2 regions of the Paenibacillus hunanensis genome follow, and region 1 is predicted to be linked to the other one. Evidence: riboswitches for the same ligand, from Rfam matches in the RefSeq annotation. Region 1 holds a riboswitch; the other holds the start of a gene.
The links. Region 1 has a riboswitch for thiamine pyrophosphate ahead of thiM (hydroxyethylthiazole kinase). Riboswitches for the same ligand answer to the same signal wherever they lie in the genome.

Region 2: another riboswitch for thiamine pyrophosphate. It lies ahead of tenA (thiaminase II); the one in region 1 lies ahead of thiM (hydroxyethylthiazole kinase).

Annotation. Positions count from the first base shown of each region.
Region 1 covers NZ_CP139194.1:1,061,304-1,067,005, reverse strand. The annotation lists gene SK066_RS04215 (helix-turn-helix domain-containing protein) at 1-81, opposite strand, end outside; gene thiE (thiamine phosphate synthase) at 385-1,245, opposite strand; gene thiD (bifunctional hydroxymethylpyrimidine kinase/phosphomethylpyrimidine kinase) at 1,242-2,051, opposite strand; gene thiM (hydroxyethylthiazole kinase) at 2,109-2,933, opposite strand; TPP riboswitch at 3,090-3,192, opposite strand; gene SK066_RS04195 (alpha/beta hydrolase) at 3,458-4,288, opposite strand; gene SK066_RS04190 (DUF1129 family protein) at 4,743-5,411, shown strand.
Region 2 covers NZ_CP139194.1:5,486,074-5,491,775, reverse strand. The annotation lists gene SK066_RS22325 (S-layer homology domain-containing protein) at 1-3,629, shown strand, start outside; TPP riboswitch at 3,766-3,868, shown strand; gene tenA (thiaminase II) at 4,077-4,781, shown strand; gene SK066_RS22315 (ECF transporter S component) at 4,778-5,380, shown strand; gene SK066_RS22310 (ABC transporter ATP-binding protein) at 5,358-5,702, shown strand, end outside.

The DNA of each region.
Region 1 (5,702 bases):
CTGCGTTACCAGCCCGTCGGTTAATTCTTTGCGGGATAATTGCTTTTTGTCGCACAAATATTGAATTCGTTCTTTTAGCATACCTATGACTCCTTTCGGCATTGCTCGTGTACATTCTCCTGTGTGGGTATGTTGTGTACTATGGATCAATCGGCTTCGATATCCCAATTGAGATCACCAGCTTCACGAGCTACAGATGACAATAATTTGCAAAGGGATATAGCACAGATTGATACAGGAGATTGGCAAGTCCAATTATAGGGAAATGTACATAGCAACTCAAATGAAGCGCTAATGAGTAACCATTTCAATTCCGAAAGGAGCCTGTACAAGTAAAGAGCAACCTTCAACCGAGTATTGTAAGGGTGCTTTTCAGAAGTGCAACTACAATCGCTGGGCAATTACTTTTTTTAAATGCTTTGCCGCCTCCGTAGGTGCAGCTGCCGCTGTAATAGCCGAGATGACTGCTACGCCGTCTGCACCATCTTGTATTACCGGGGCAGCATTATGCTCATGGATTCCCCCAATGCCCACCAGCGGAATCGTCAGACCCGAGCGGCGCACCTGTTGGATCACTTCGGTACCACGTACAGGCTCGGCATCGTCCTTGGAGCTTGTCGGGTAAATAGGCCCGATACCGAGATAATCCGCACCAGCGGCGATAGCACGGCTCGCTTCTTTGAGCGAATGGGCAGAGACACCGACAATTTTGTTAGGGCCAAGACGCTGGCGTATCCATTCTGCGGGCTGATCATTTTGTCCGACATGTACTCCGTCCGCATCCAACTCCAGCGCCAGCTCCAGATCATCATTAACGATAAAAGGAATCTGATACTTGCGGCAAATATCCTGCAAGCGACGTGCCAGCTCCACATACTCCTGACCGCGCAATGCTTGCTTCCCCTTTTCCCGATATTGAAATAGGGTAATGCCGCCAGCGATTGCCTGCTCCAGCACCTGCTCGGGGGCTTGGCGGCAATTCACACTGCCCATCACAAGATACAGCGGCATGCGCGCGCGAATCCAATCGATGCGCGCCGCTGTGTCAGTAGCAGGCAGTAGCGAACCTGTAGCTTTATGATCGTGAGCCGAATCGCCGCTAGCCAGATCGATGCGATCCGCCTGTGTTTTTGACTGTATATCTGACTGCACATCAGGACGGTCAGCATCAGTCGCACGCTGCTCATTGTCATGGGTGGATGAACGATAGCGATTAGCTCCATCGAAAAATAGGGACGAGTTCATCGCACAGCCCTCCTTTGTCGATATGCAAAATGATTCGTTGGCCCATGCACCGAGCCAATCCCAAGTCCGTCCTCAATCGCTGCATGCACGAATGCTTTGGCAGTTTGTACAGCTTGCAATAATCCGTTGCCTTTCGCCAGCTCAGCGGTCATCGCTGCCGAATAGGTACAGCCCGTCCCATGCGTGTGTGGCGTATCTACACGCGGATATTCTACATAATGAAACTGCTTGCCATCGAACAGCACATCCACAGCCTGTGGTGTAGATGTATCGTGCCCCCCTTTGATTACAGCGGCGCGTGCGCCCATTTGCACCAGCTGGCGTGCCGCTTGCTCGCGTTCCTTCAGCGTGTGGATCGTACTCCCTGTTAATAGCTCGGCTTCTGGCACATTAGGCGTAATGACTGCCGCTAGCGGTAGTAACTCTCGAATTAATACCTGGATCGCCTGCTGTTGTAGCAGCACAGAGCCACCTTTCGCTACCATAACGGGATCAATGACTAATGTGTTCCATTGATACTGCCGCACTGCGACAGCGACTTCATGAATAATATCTGCGCTGAACAGCATGCCTGTTTTGATCGCGGCAGGTTGAAGATCGTCGCCAATCGAATGTAGCTGGGTCACGACACCTTCTAGCTCGATCGGATAGACGCCCTGTACACCGGCCGTATTTTGTGCGGTAATTGCTGTAATGACCGACATGCCGTACACGCCCAGCTCCTGAAATGTTTTTAAATCGGCTTGAATCCCTGCTCCGCCGCCACTATCTGAACCGGCAATCGTTAATGCTTGTGGAATATGCATTCTTTTCTGCTCCTTTGCTATCGTGGATGGATTGGAGACGTTCCCCGGTATAGCCATTCAATGCTTCGTTTCATGTGCTGGATAGATATGACGCTGAATACGACAATGCTCGTTCACCTGCTCCGGTGTAATCGTGGATAAACGGTTCAAAAATGCAGTTTGAAAGCTACCTGTTCCCTGTCCACCCGCATCAACCGCGGCTAGTTCGGCGGCCAGTCCATAACATGCTACAGCCTCAGTAACTGCTTCCAGACGCCGCTCGGCACCCTGTACAACCGCAGCAAATGCAGCGACGACCGAGCTGAGTAGACAGCCCGTTCCAGTCACACGGGTCAGCAGTACATGACCATTCGTTACCGTGTTCAGCTGCGTGCCATCGGTAATGATATCCTGTTCGCCTGTGATGATAACGATACAGCCCAGCTTACGCGCCGCGCGCAGGGCAAGCTCCTTCCGATCACCCGCTCCGCCGCCAGCATCCACGCCCTTGATCTGCCAATTCTCGCCGATCACATGAGCAACTTCCGCTACATTGCCTCGTATGATATCGACCTTCACCTCAGCCACAATCTCCAGCGCCGTAGCGGTACGATACGCCGTTGCTCCCGCACCGACTGGATCGAAGACAACAGGCACTCCAGCACGATTCGCCGCCTGCCCTGCCAGCTTGATCGATTGCACGGTATACGGATCAAGTGTGCCGATATTCAGCATAACTGCTCCCGCCATCGCCGCCACATCTGCCACCTCTTCATGCGCATACGCCATAAAAGGGGATGCTCCCAGCGCCAGCAATCCATTCGCTGTAAAGTTCGTCACCACCACATTCGTAATATTGTGAACGAGTGGATTCCTATTCCGTACCTGTTGTAAAATGGACATTCCTTTCGCCTCCCGATGTCATTTCTAGCCTTGTATGATGCTTCGATGCACAACAAAAAACCCACCGATCTCCCAAAAGAGAAAGGTGGGTCGTATTCGTCCATTTATCTATAAAACAGCACTCATCATGATGAGTCTGCTCCATATGTTTGAATGAATAGTCGTCTTCCACTTCCCTCCGCTGGTATGATCCAGATCAGGTTCCAAGGGTCCGAATATCGCATTCGTCTCAGCCATCAAGGCTCCCCTAGTGAAATTGCTACCGTACAATGCCACTTGTAAGCTTATCCTGCATTGTCGGTTCAAGATGAGTATTTAATTTCAAGTTATATTACAGTATAACTCTGCACACAGCTGTATTGTATATAGATGGAATATACATGTAGCACAGATGTATGCATTACAGAGGCAACCACCAATCGATATCGATCGATGCTGCCGCCCTGTTTTCTTACCATACCACGGCTATCGCGCTTTGGCAAAGTCCTTGCTGCTGGATTGCCTCTGCGATTAATTTATAAATACTAGATCATCCAGTGCTGCCACTGCGTCTGTGCAGCCGAGCGCTCCGATAGCCATGTGCATGTATGCTCCAGCAGCTCGCGGCGATGCGGGCCTGACGAATACGTATGATCCGCCTGGAAAATAATTTCTTTATCACAGCGACCCTCGCTACGTGTCCATAGCTCCTTTTGATACAAAAAGGCATAGTCGACCGGAATCACATCATCGCCTGTTCCATGAATGACGAGCACATCGCCCTGAAAGCGGCGCACCTCCTGAAATGGCTGAAAATGACCAAGCGATTCGAAATACTCTGGCGCAAAGCCATATCCCAGATAATCAGCCTCGCCCTCCAATACCGCCTGATCATACGTTTCTCTACCGACAATTTTGACGATATCATTAAATGGATGACCAACCGGCGACCACAGCACCAGATGATTCACACGGCGATCACGTACCGCCGTCAAAATAGCCACCGCACCGCCCAGACTATGCCCCAGCAGCGTCACACGAGTCGGATCAATATCATTGCAGTTCATCACATAATCCAAAATCGTACGCGTCTGCTCGACCATCGATTCCAGTCCCTGTTGACCGTATTCGCCTGTGCTCTCTCCACAGCCTGCATAATCGAAGCGTACGACCATATAGCCTTCGTTAGCGAGCTTACGTGCACTTTTGACAAATAGGCGATCTGTACCGATCCGGTTGCCAACAAATCCATGACAGATGACAATCAGTGGAGTTCGACCCTTTCCTTTGCCTTCCGGCTTATGGTCTGCAACCGGATAATGTATGCTCGCAGCCAGATCAACCTCATGATGACGAATCGTAATATTGCGTTCCATAATGAACTCCTCCTTAAAAGGCATGATTTTTGTACAATGTATATCCTGTATTCCCGTGTTAAGCGATGCCGATGTGTTGCCAGCTATTCTGGGACTTTGCTCCTGCATGCTAACGATGTATGATGGAGCATAATAACGTATATAAACGACATGTCTATTTAAATTTAAATAATTCCGATAAGTTTAGTGAGTATTATAATAAACTTATAGTATCACTGCCTCCGAGCAATTGTCAATCTGATGAAAGTGTGTCAAAATAGGAATTTCCGATAGATGTGCAGTAGAGTCTATTTCTCGTGCTATTGTCCTGCTTACTCTGCCCGAGTTAGCTGGCTATCCAAGTGCAGCAGAGCTGGGTAATAAGCAAGTAGATATACTTTAATGACCGGATTACGAGTATGTTGCCTGGCACGTATGTCTTCATACCGACACCAATGCGAAAGGGGAAATGACGATGAGTACAGTACGTCATCTGGTACGGGATATTAATGTAATCCGTGACCAGCTTAATCAAGAAAATCTGAGCTATTATGACGATGTGATCGTGCATGTGCGCGATGCTCGTATCGAGCGTCAATCTGGCGAGGAGCTACTGCTGGAGATGGGGCAGCATCTGCTGGACGCTCAACAGCGCGGCCAGTCGGCTGAGCAATTATTTGCCAAGGATTCGGACTCGTATGCTGGACAGCTCATCGAGAATTTGCCAGAACGCAGACAGCTTAGCAAGCCGATGTATTATCTGATGATCGTCTGGGTGGCGCTCACCTGGGTGTTTTTATTGCAAGCGCTAGCAGGCTTTTTCAAAATTAGTATTAGCGGTACAGGTGTCGTAGGCGAGATTAGCCTGTCCACCCTGGTGCTTGTTGCTGTAGGAGCGATTGTACTCGTTGAACTCGTCATGCGTGTAGCCAATCAGCCTGTCGAGAAAAGCGATCTGGATCGTCCGCGAATGCAGATTAATATGCGGTCGGTGATTACGTATTTGATCATTCTGGTCGCTATTATTGTAGTGGGCAACTACTTACGTCGTATTATGCCTGTCGTCATCATCTCCCCGTGGATCAGTCTGGGGCTATGTGCGATTGGTATTCTGGGACAAAAATTCATCTTCATGCGCCGCTGAATCGATACCCCTGTGAGTGGATTCAAACGAAAACAGTCATTGACCGATGTGCTACATCTCTAGCCGCGGACGATGACTGTTTTTTGTTGGCGTTGGCGTTGGCGTTGGCGTTGGCGTTGGCGTTGGCGTTGGCGTTGTAGATGATACCTAATGCTGAACGAGTTCAACAGCATTTTTTACGTGCTCGCTTACCCTTTTCATCTTGCAACCTCTGCCCTGACCTAATCGTCTTTATAGATAAGAGCGCATAGTACATGACAACCACGGATTAGAGTTAGTCCGCGTTCCATG
Region 2 (5,702 bases), 1.3 Mb from region 1:
TGAAGCAGGCTGGCTTTATGCAAGGAGATCGTGATGGACGCTTCCGTCCACAGGATGCGGTAACCGTACAGGAGCTAGTCGCACTGGCTGTGCGTATTGCTCATATCGATCTACAGAGCGATGCGAATACAAAGCTCCCTTCGCAGTGGAATGGCGCAAGTACGTGGGCTACGCCTTCGCTTATAGCGGCTTCTCAACATGAGCTATTAAGCGAATTCAGTGGCAAGCTACAGCCGAAGACGGCTGTGAATCGTGCCGATGCGACAAGCATTCTGTTATCCGCGTTATTCCCACAGCAACGCACCTCTACTGTGCAAAAGGTATCGGATCAGCAGGTGCAGCTGAATGGCATCACCTACGAGCTCGGACAGGATGTCAAAGGGCTACTGAATGATCGTAATGCAGCAGCTCTGCATGACGCAGAGATCACGTTCGATACGAGTGAACGTACGATCACGGCAATTCGCTCCTTGCATCTACATGCTGCGGGTCAAGCTGCTACAGCAGGCGCTGCCGAATTCAGTGGTAATCTCAAGCTGGATGCAGGAGAGACGCTCATTCATGGAGATGTAACGGTAGGAGGGGATTATACCTCCCTGTTGAATGCTCATATTCAAGGGAAACTGACGATTGCGGATAGTGTGAAGAATGACTTTTATTCTGAAGGCCTTCAGGTTGAGGGCACAACGAGTGTGAAGGGCGGGGACGATAATACGGTCGTCTTTAATAGTGCCGTGCTAAATGATGTGAATGTGAGCAAGCAGGATGTGCACGTCGTGATGGACTCTAATTCTGTCGTCTCCACCGTCAACGTGAATGCCAATGCGAATATTCAGTCAGGTGCTACACTGCCGCTTGTAAATGTAAATAATGGTGCCAGCACTGTGCAGCTACAGGGCAATGTCACCAATCTTAGTATAAACAGTAGCCAACCGACACAGCTAACGGGCAATAGCTCGATCTCCCAGCTGACGGTTAGCGGATCGGGCTCGGTCGCGGTGAATACAACGGGAGCTGTGCAGACCTTACAGGTGACGAATCCTTCCGCACTCGTCAACGTAAGCTCCACGACACAGGTGAGCAATCTGTCGCTAGCGACAGGCGTAGCTACGAGCAATGTGACAGGCCTATCCAGTACCACGACCACAGGTTCGCCAGGAACGACGACAGGGCCAGTCAGCTCCGGTTCTTCCAGCTCCAGCAACCGTGCTCCGGTATTGACCAGCTCGCTCAAGGATATCGTTGCGACCGAGCAAAGTGCCAATCGAATTATCGACCTGAACAGTTATTTTAGTGATCCAGATGGAGATACACTGACCTATTCGGCATCCTCATCCAAGTCACTCATTGCGAAGACAGCCGTGAGTAGTGGAAAACTGACTATCAGCATGCTATCCGCAGGTACAGCTACGATCACCGTCGCTGCCAATGATGGTAGAGGTAAACGTGTGAATACGACATTCAAAGTGACGGTTAATGGTAATCCAGTTGTCACTCCTGCGGCAGACCAGAAGCTGACAATGGAGCAGCCTGGCGTATCGCTGACATTGAAGGATTATTTTACAGACCCGGAACAGGGAACATTAACGTACAGTGCTATGGTTGACCAGCCTGATCGGGTCAAGCTCACACTGAATAATAGCGGCACGCTACAGCTTGATCCATTGCAGGTTGGTATTGTAACGATCACCGTAACGGCAAAGGACGATGCGATCACAGATGATGGAGTACCCGGACAATCGACGCTGACCTTTCAGGTTGAGGTGTTGCCTGTTCCTAATCATAAGCCTGTCGCAGCACCATTATTACCCGTCACCGTGACGGTACGTGGTGATGATGAAAATGTGGATCTGAGTCATACATTTAGCGATGCAGACGGCGATCCGATTCAGTTGTCGGCAGCTTCCGTAGATCCAGGTACAGCCAGCACCACACTCAGTGGCACACAGCTGTCTGTTCATGCGGTTAAGGAAGGAAGCACGAAGATTGCGATTACGGCAAAGGATGGACGTGGCGGGGAAACGGTAGCCGAGCTGCTCGTTACCGTCTTGCCAGCGCCTAATCGCAGCCCGATCGTTACGAATACGCCGCAGGCGGTAACGTTGATCACAGGACGCTCGGCAACCGATGTGGATCTGTCGAAGCTATTCTCTGATCCAGATGACGATGTGCTTACCTATGAAGCGGTGACGTCGGATGTGTATGTTGCTCAGACCTCGGTTCATGCAAGCACGCTCAGCGTTACACCAGGTGCTGCGGGTACAGCCTCGATCAAGGTCTATGCACGCGATGGACGCGGTGGGGAGATTACTACCGATATTCCAGTTACGATACTGGAGGAAGCTTCGATCTCGTTCATTCCACAGCAAGTCGTCAATCTGCGCAAACCGCCCGTATGGTTCGGCTTAATGCCGTATTTGCAAAATATCGACCCGGATTCGATCAGTGTGACGGCGGATACGTATGATCATTCGACAGCAACTGTATCGACCAAAAATGCGAGCATTTTGCTAACGCCGCTCCAGATTGGTGATACAACCGTTACGTTTGACGTTTATGATAAATACGGTCGTCGTAATAGCTCTTCGTTTGCATTACAGGTTGTCAAAATCAATCATGCGCCAACTGTAGTAGCTGCGATGTCTGAGCAAATGCTTACGCCGGGCGTTACCAATGCTCGTAATTATGATCTGAACCAGCTATTCAGCGACGAGGACGGAGACGCACTTACGTATACACTAACGTCCAGCAATACGGATGTGGCAAGTGCATCGATCGATGGCAATATGCTCACGCTAAAAGCAGGTACAGTCAGTGGTGTGACCGATGTAGCGATCACTGCGGATGATGGTGCTGGTGGCACAGTACAGTACACGTTCAAGGTGCATAATGCCCTGCTGATTAACACCTCGGTTATTACAGTGAATCTCAAATATGGAATGAATGCGATCGATTACGATCTGTCCGATCTATTCCCAGGTCAAAGCACCTTTACAACCTACATGGGTACAGCAGATTCCACATTTACAGGCCCAATATCGCTGAACAATACGCTACTGTCGTTAACTTCGCTGCCAGTTCTGCAATGGGTCGTAGGTGCGGACGGACGCGCTGCTGTATTTGCAGTCAAGCAGGATCCGGTCACAACAAAGGATATGTACTTCTCCCAATATGTGGACGGTGGCGATGGACGTATGGTCGTGCTGATGAATACGACTTCGGCTTCGAGCAAAAATAAAGATTACAGCCTCACCTTTTACAAATGGATGAAACAAACGAATACCATCAGCACGGTTACCCTTCCATTATTGTATGATGGCACGTCGCAAGGCATGAATCAGATTATCATCAACTCGACATTCTATGACTACATGGATGTCACCAGTGCATGGTATTACAACGATGAGATCATGATGTATTCACCAAATGATTATAATCTGACAGGCATTGTGCTCAAGCGCGGTAACACTGTTCTGGATGTGCTGGGCGACCCGACTTCGCAAAATCAAATGCTACCAAACGGTGGTACGATTTTACGCAAAGACGCTATTGGATATGGTTCCAATCAATTCAATTTATCATATGAATGGAATAAATATCCAAAGGGTACGTATCAATACGTGAAGTAAACGCCTGTATAAGGGATAACTACCGCCTGACAACTCCTCTGCTTGACAGACGGAATATCGCTGTGTAGAGTAGAAGGCAATCAAACAGCCTTGCTGTAAGCTGCTGATATAGTAGCTTGCGCAGGACTCATACGAGAAAGACCACTAGGGGAGCCATCGACTGGCTGAGACGAGATTGCCTCGGACCCTTGGAACCTGATCTAGTTCGTACTAGCGTAGGAAAGTGGAGACCGTGCAGGGATAGGATCATCTATGCCGTTTATACTGCCGCTCCATTTGGGGCGGCTTTTTTGCGTCTCTAGTGTTAGTGGTCTCCTAACACGGGGTGCAATGAAAAGTGATTTTTGCGCAGCAAAATATCTTACCTTGTCCGTGTTAGCGAACCCTACGCCCTAGCTCAGAGTGGTTCTTTCCGATTACTTTTACTTGAAAAGGAGAGCGGAAATGATGAGTTTTTCACAGGAAATTAGAAAGGCAGCCGATCCGGTATTTGAGGCGATCTATCATCATCCCTTTGTACGAGGTATTGCGGAGGGCAATTTGAAGTCAGAGCAGCTGGTGCATTATGTGAAGCAGGATTTTGAATATTTAAATGCGTTTATGCGCATTTACGGTACAGCGATTGCAAAATGCCAGCATCGTGACGATATGGCGATGTTCAATGAGCAGATCGGCTTTGTGCTGCACAGTGAGATTCATCCGCATCATAACTTTTGTCAGGTGGCAGGCGTGCCCTATGAACAATTGCAGGGTTATCCGCTCGCTCCGTCCGCGCACAACTATATTCGCCATATGCTGACCGCAGCACAGGAAGGTGATCTGGGCGATATTCTAGCCGTGCTGCTGCCTTGTCCGTGGACGTATCTGGAGATTGGCAAGCGTCTGCTGGGTGAGGTGAAGCCGGATGCCTCGCATCCATTTTACGAGTGGATCGACTTTTACGGTAATCGTACAGATACGATTACAGAGCGCTTTTGCCAGCGTCTGGATGAGATTGCAGAGCGGACAACGCCGGAGCATCGGGAACGGATGAAGCGTCATTTTATTTTAAGCTGTCAGTATGAATATATGTTCTGGGACATGGCGTACACGCTGGAGGATTGGCCGGTACCACTCCAGGAGCAGACGACAGTGGAGGTATCACGCGTATGAGCCGCACATGGAATATGAAGGAGGTTGTGCTGGCAGTTATTTTGTCCGTGGCCTGTGGAGTGGTGTATCTGGGCTGGTCTACGCTATGGATTCCGATCTCGGCGCTCGTGGGGCCAGTTGGTGCGGGCTTTATGTTTGGAATCTGGGTGATTGCCAGCCCGATTGTGGCGTATATTATTCGCAAGCCGGGTGCAGCGCTGATCGCTGAGGTGGCAGCGGCGGCAGTGGAGATGTTGACAGGTAGCCATTTTGGCCTGTCGGCGCTATTGATCGGGGTATTTCAAGGATTGGGTGCAGAGCTGGCGTTTGCGATCTTTGGTTATCGCCGCTTCAATGTGTGGACATTAATGCTGTCCGGTGCGCTGGCAGCGGTGGGCAGTATGGTCTATAGCGTAATTGCGAACGGTATGGGCTATTACACACCGACAATGTTCTGGCTGACACTGGGCATTCAGGTGGTGAGTGGCATCCTGCTGGGCGGCTTGCTCGCTAAGATTGTGGTCGAAGCGCTGGCGCGTACAGGTGTTTTGAATTCATATGAAATGATGAAATCGCGTCGCAGAAGAGGAACAGGCAATGGTCTTCCAACCGGTTCGTGAGCAAGTATATCTCGGCTGTGACGGGCTATCGGTACGCTTTTACAGTCAGGAGCGACCGGTGCTGCACCATCTGCATCTGCATATTCAGCAAGGGGAAAAGGTGCTGATTCTAGGACCGAGCGGTAGTGGGAAGTCGACATTGCTGTCTGTACTGGCAGGCATTATACCGGAGCATGTGGAGGCAGAGGTGGAGGGAGATGTCTATCGTCAGCCCGCCTGTGGCGTGATGTTTCAGGACCCGGATTCGCAATTTTGTATGCTGCGTGTCGATGAAGAGATCGCTTTTAGTCTGGAAAATCGCTCGGTTCCGCGTGAGGAAATG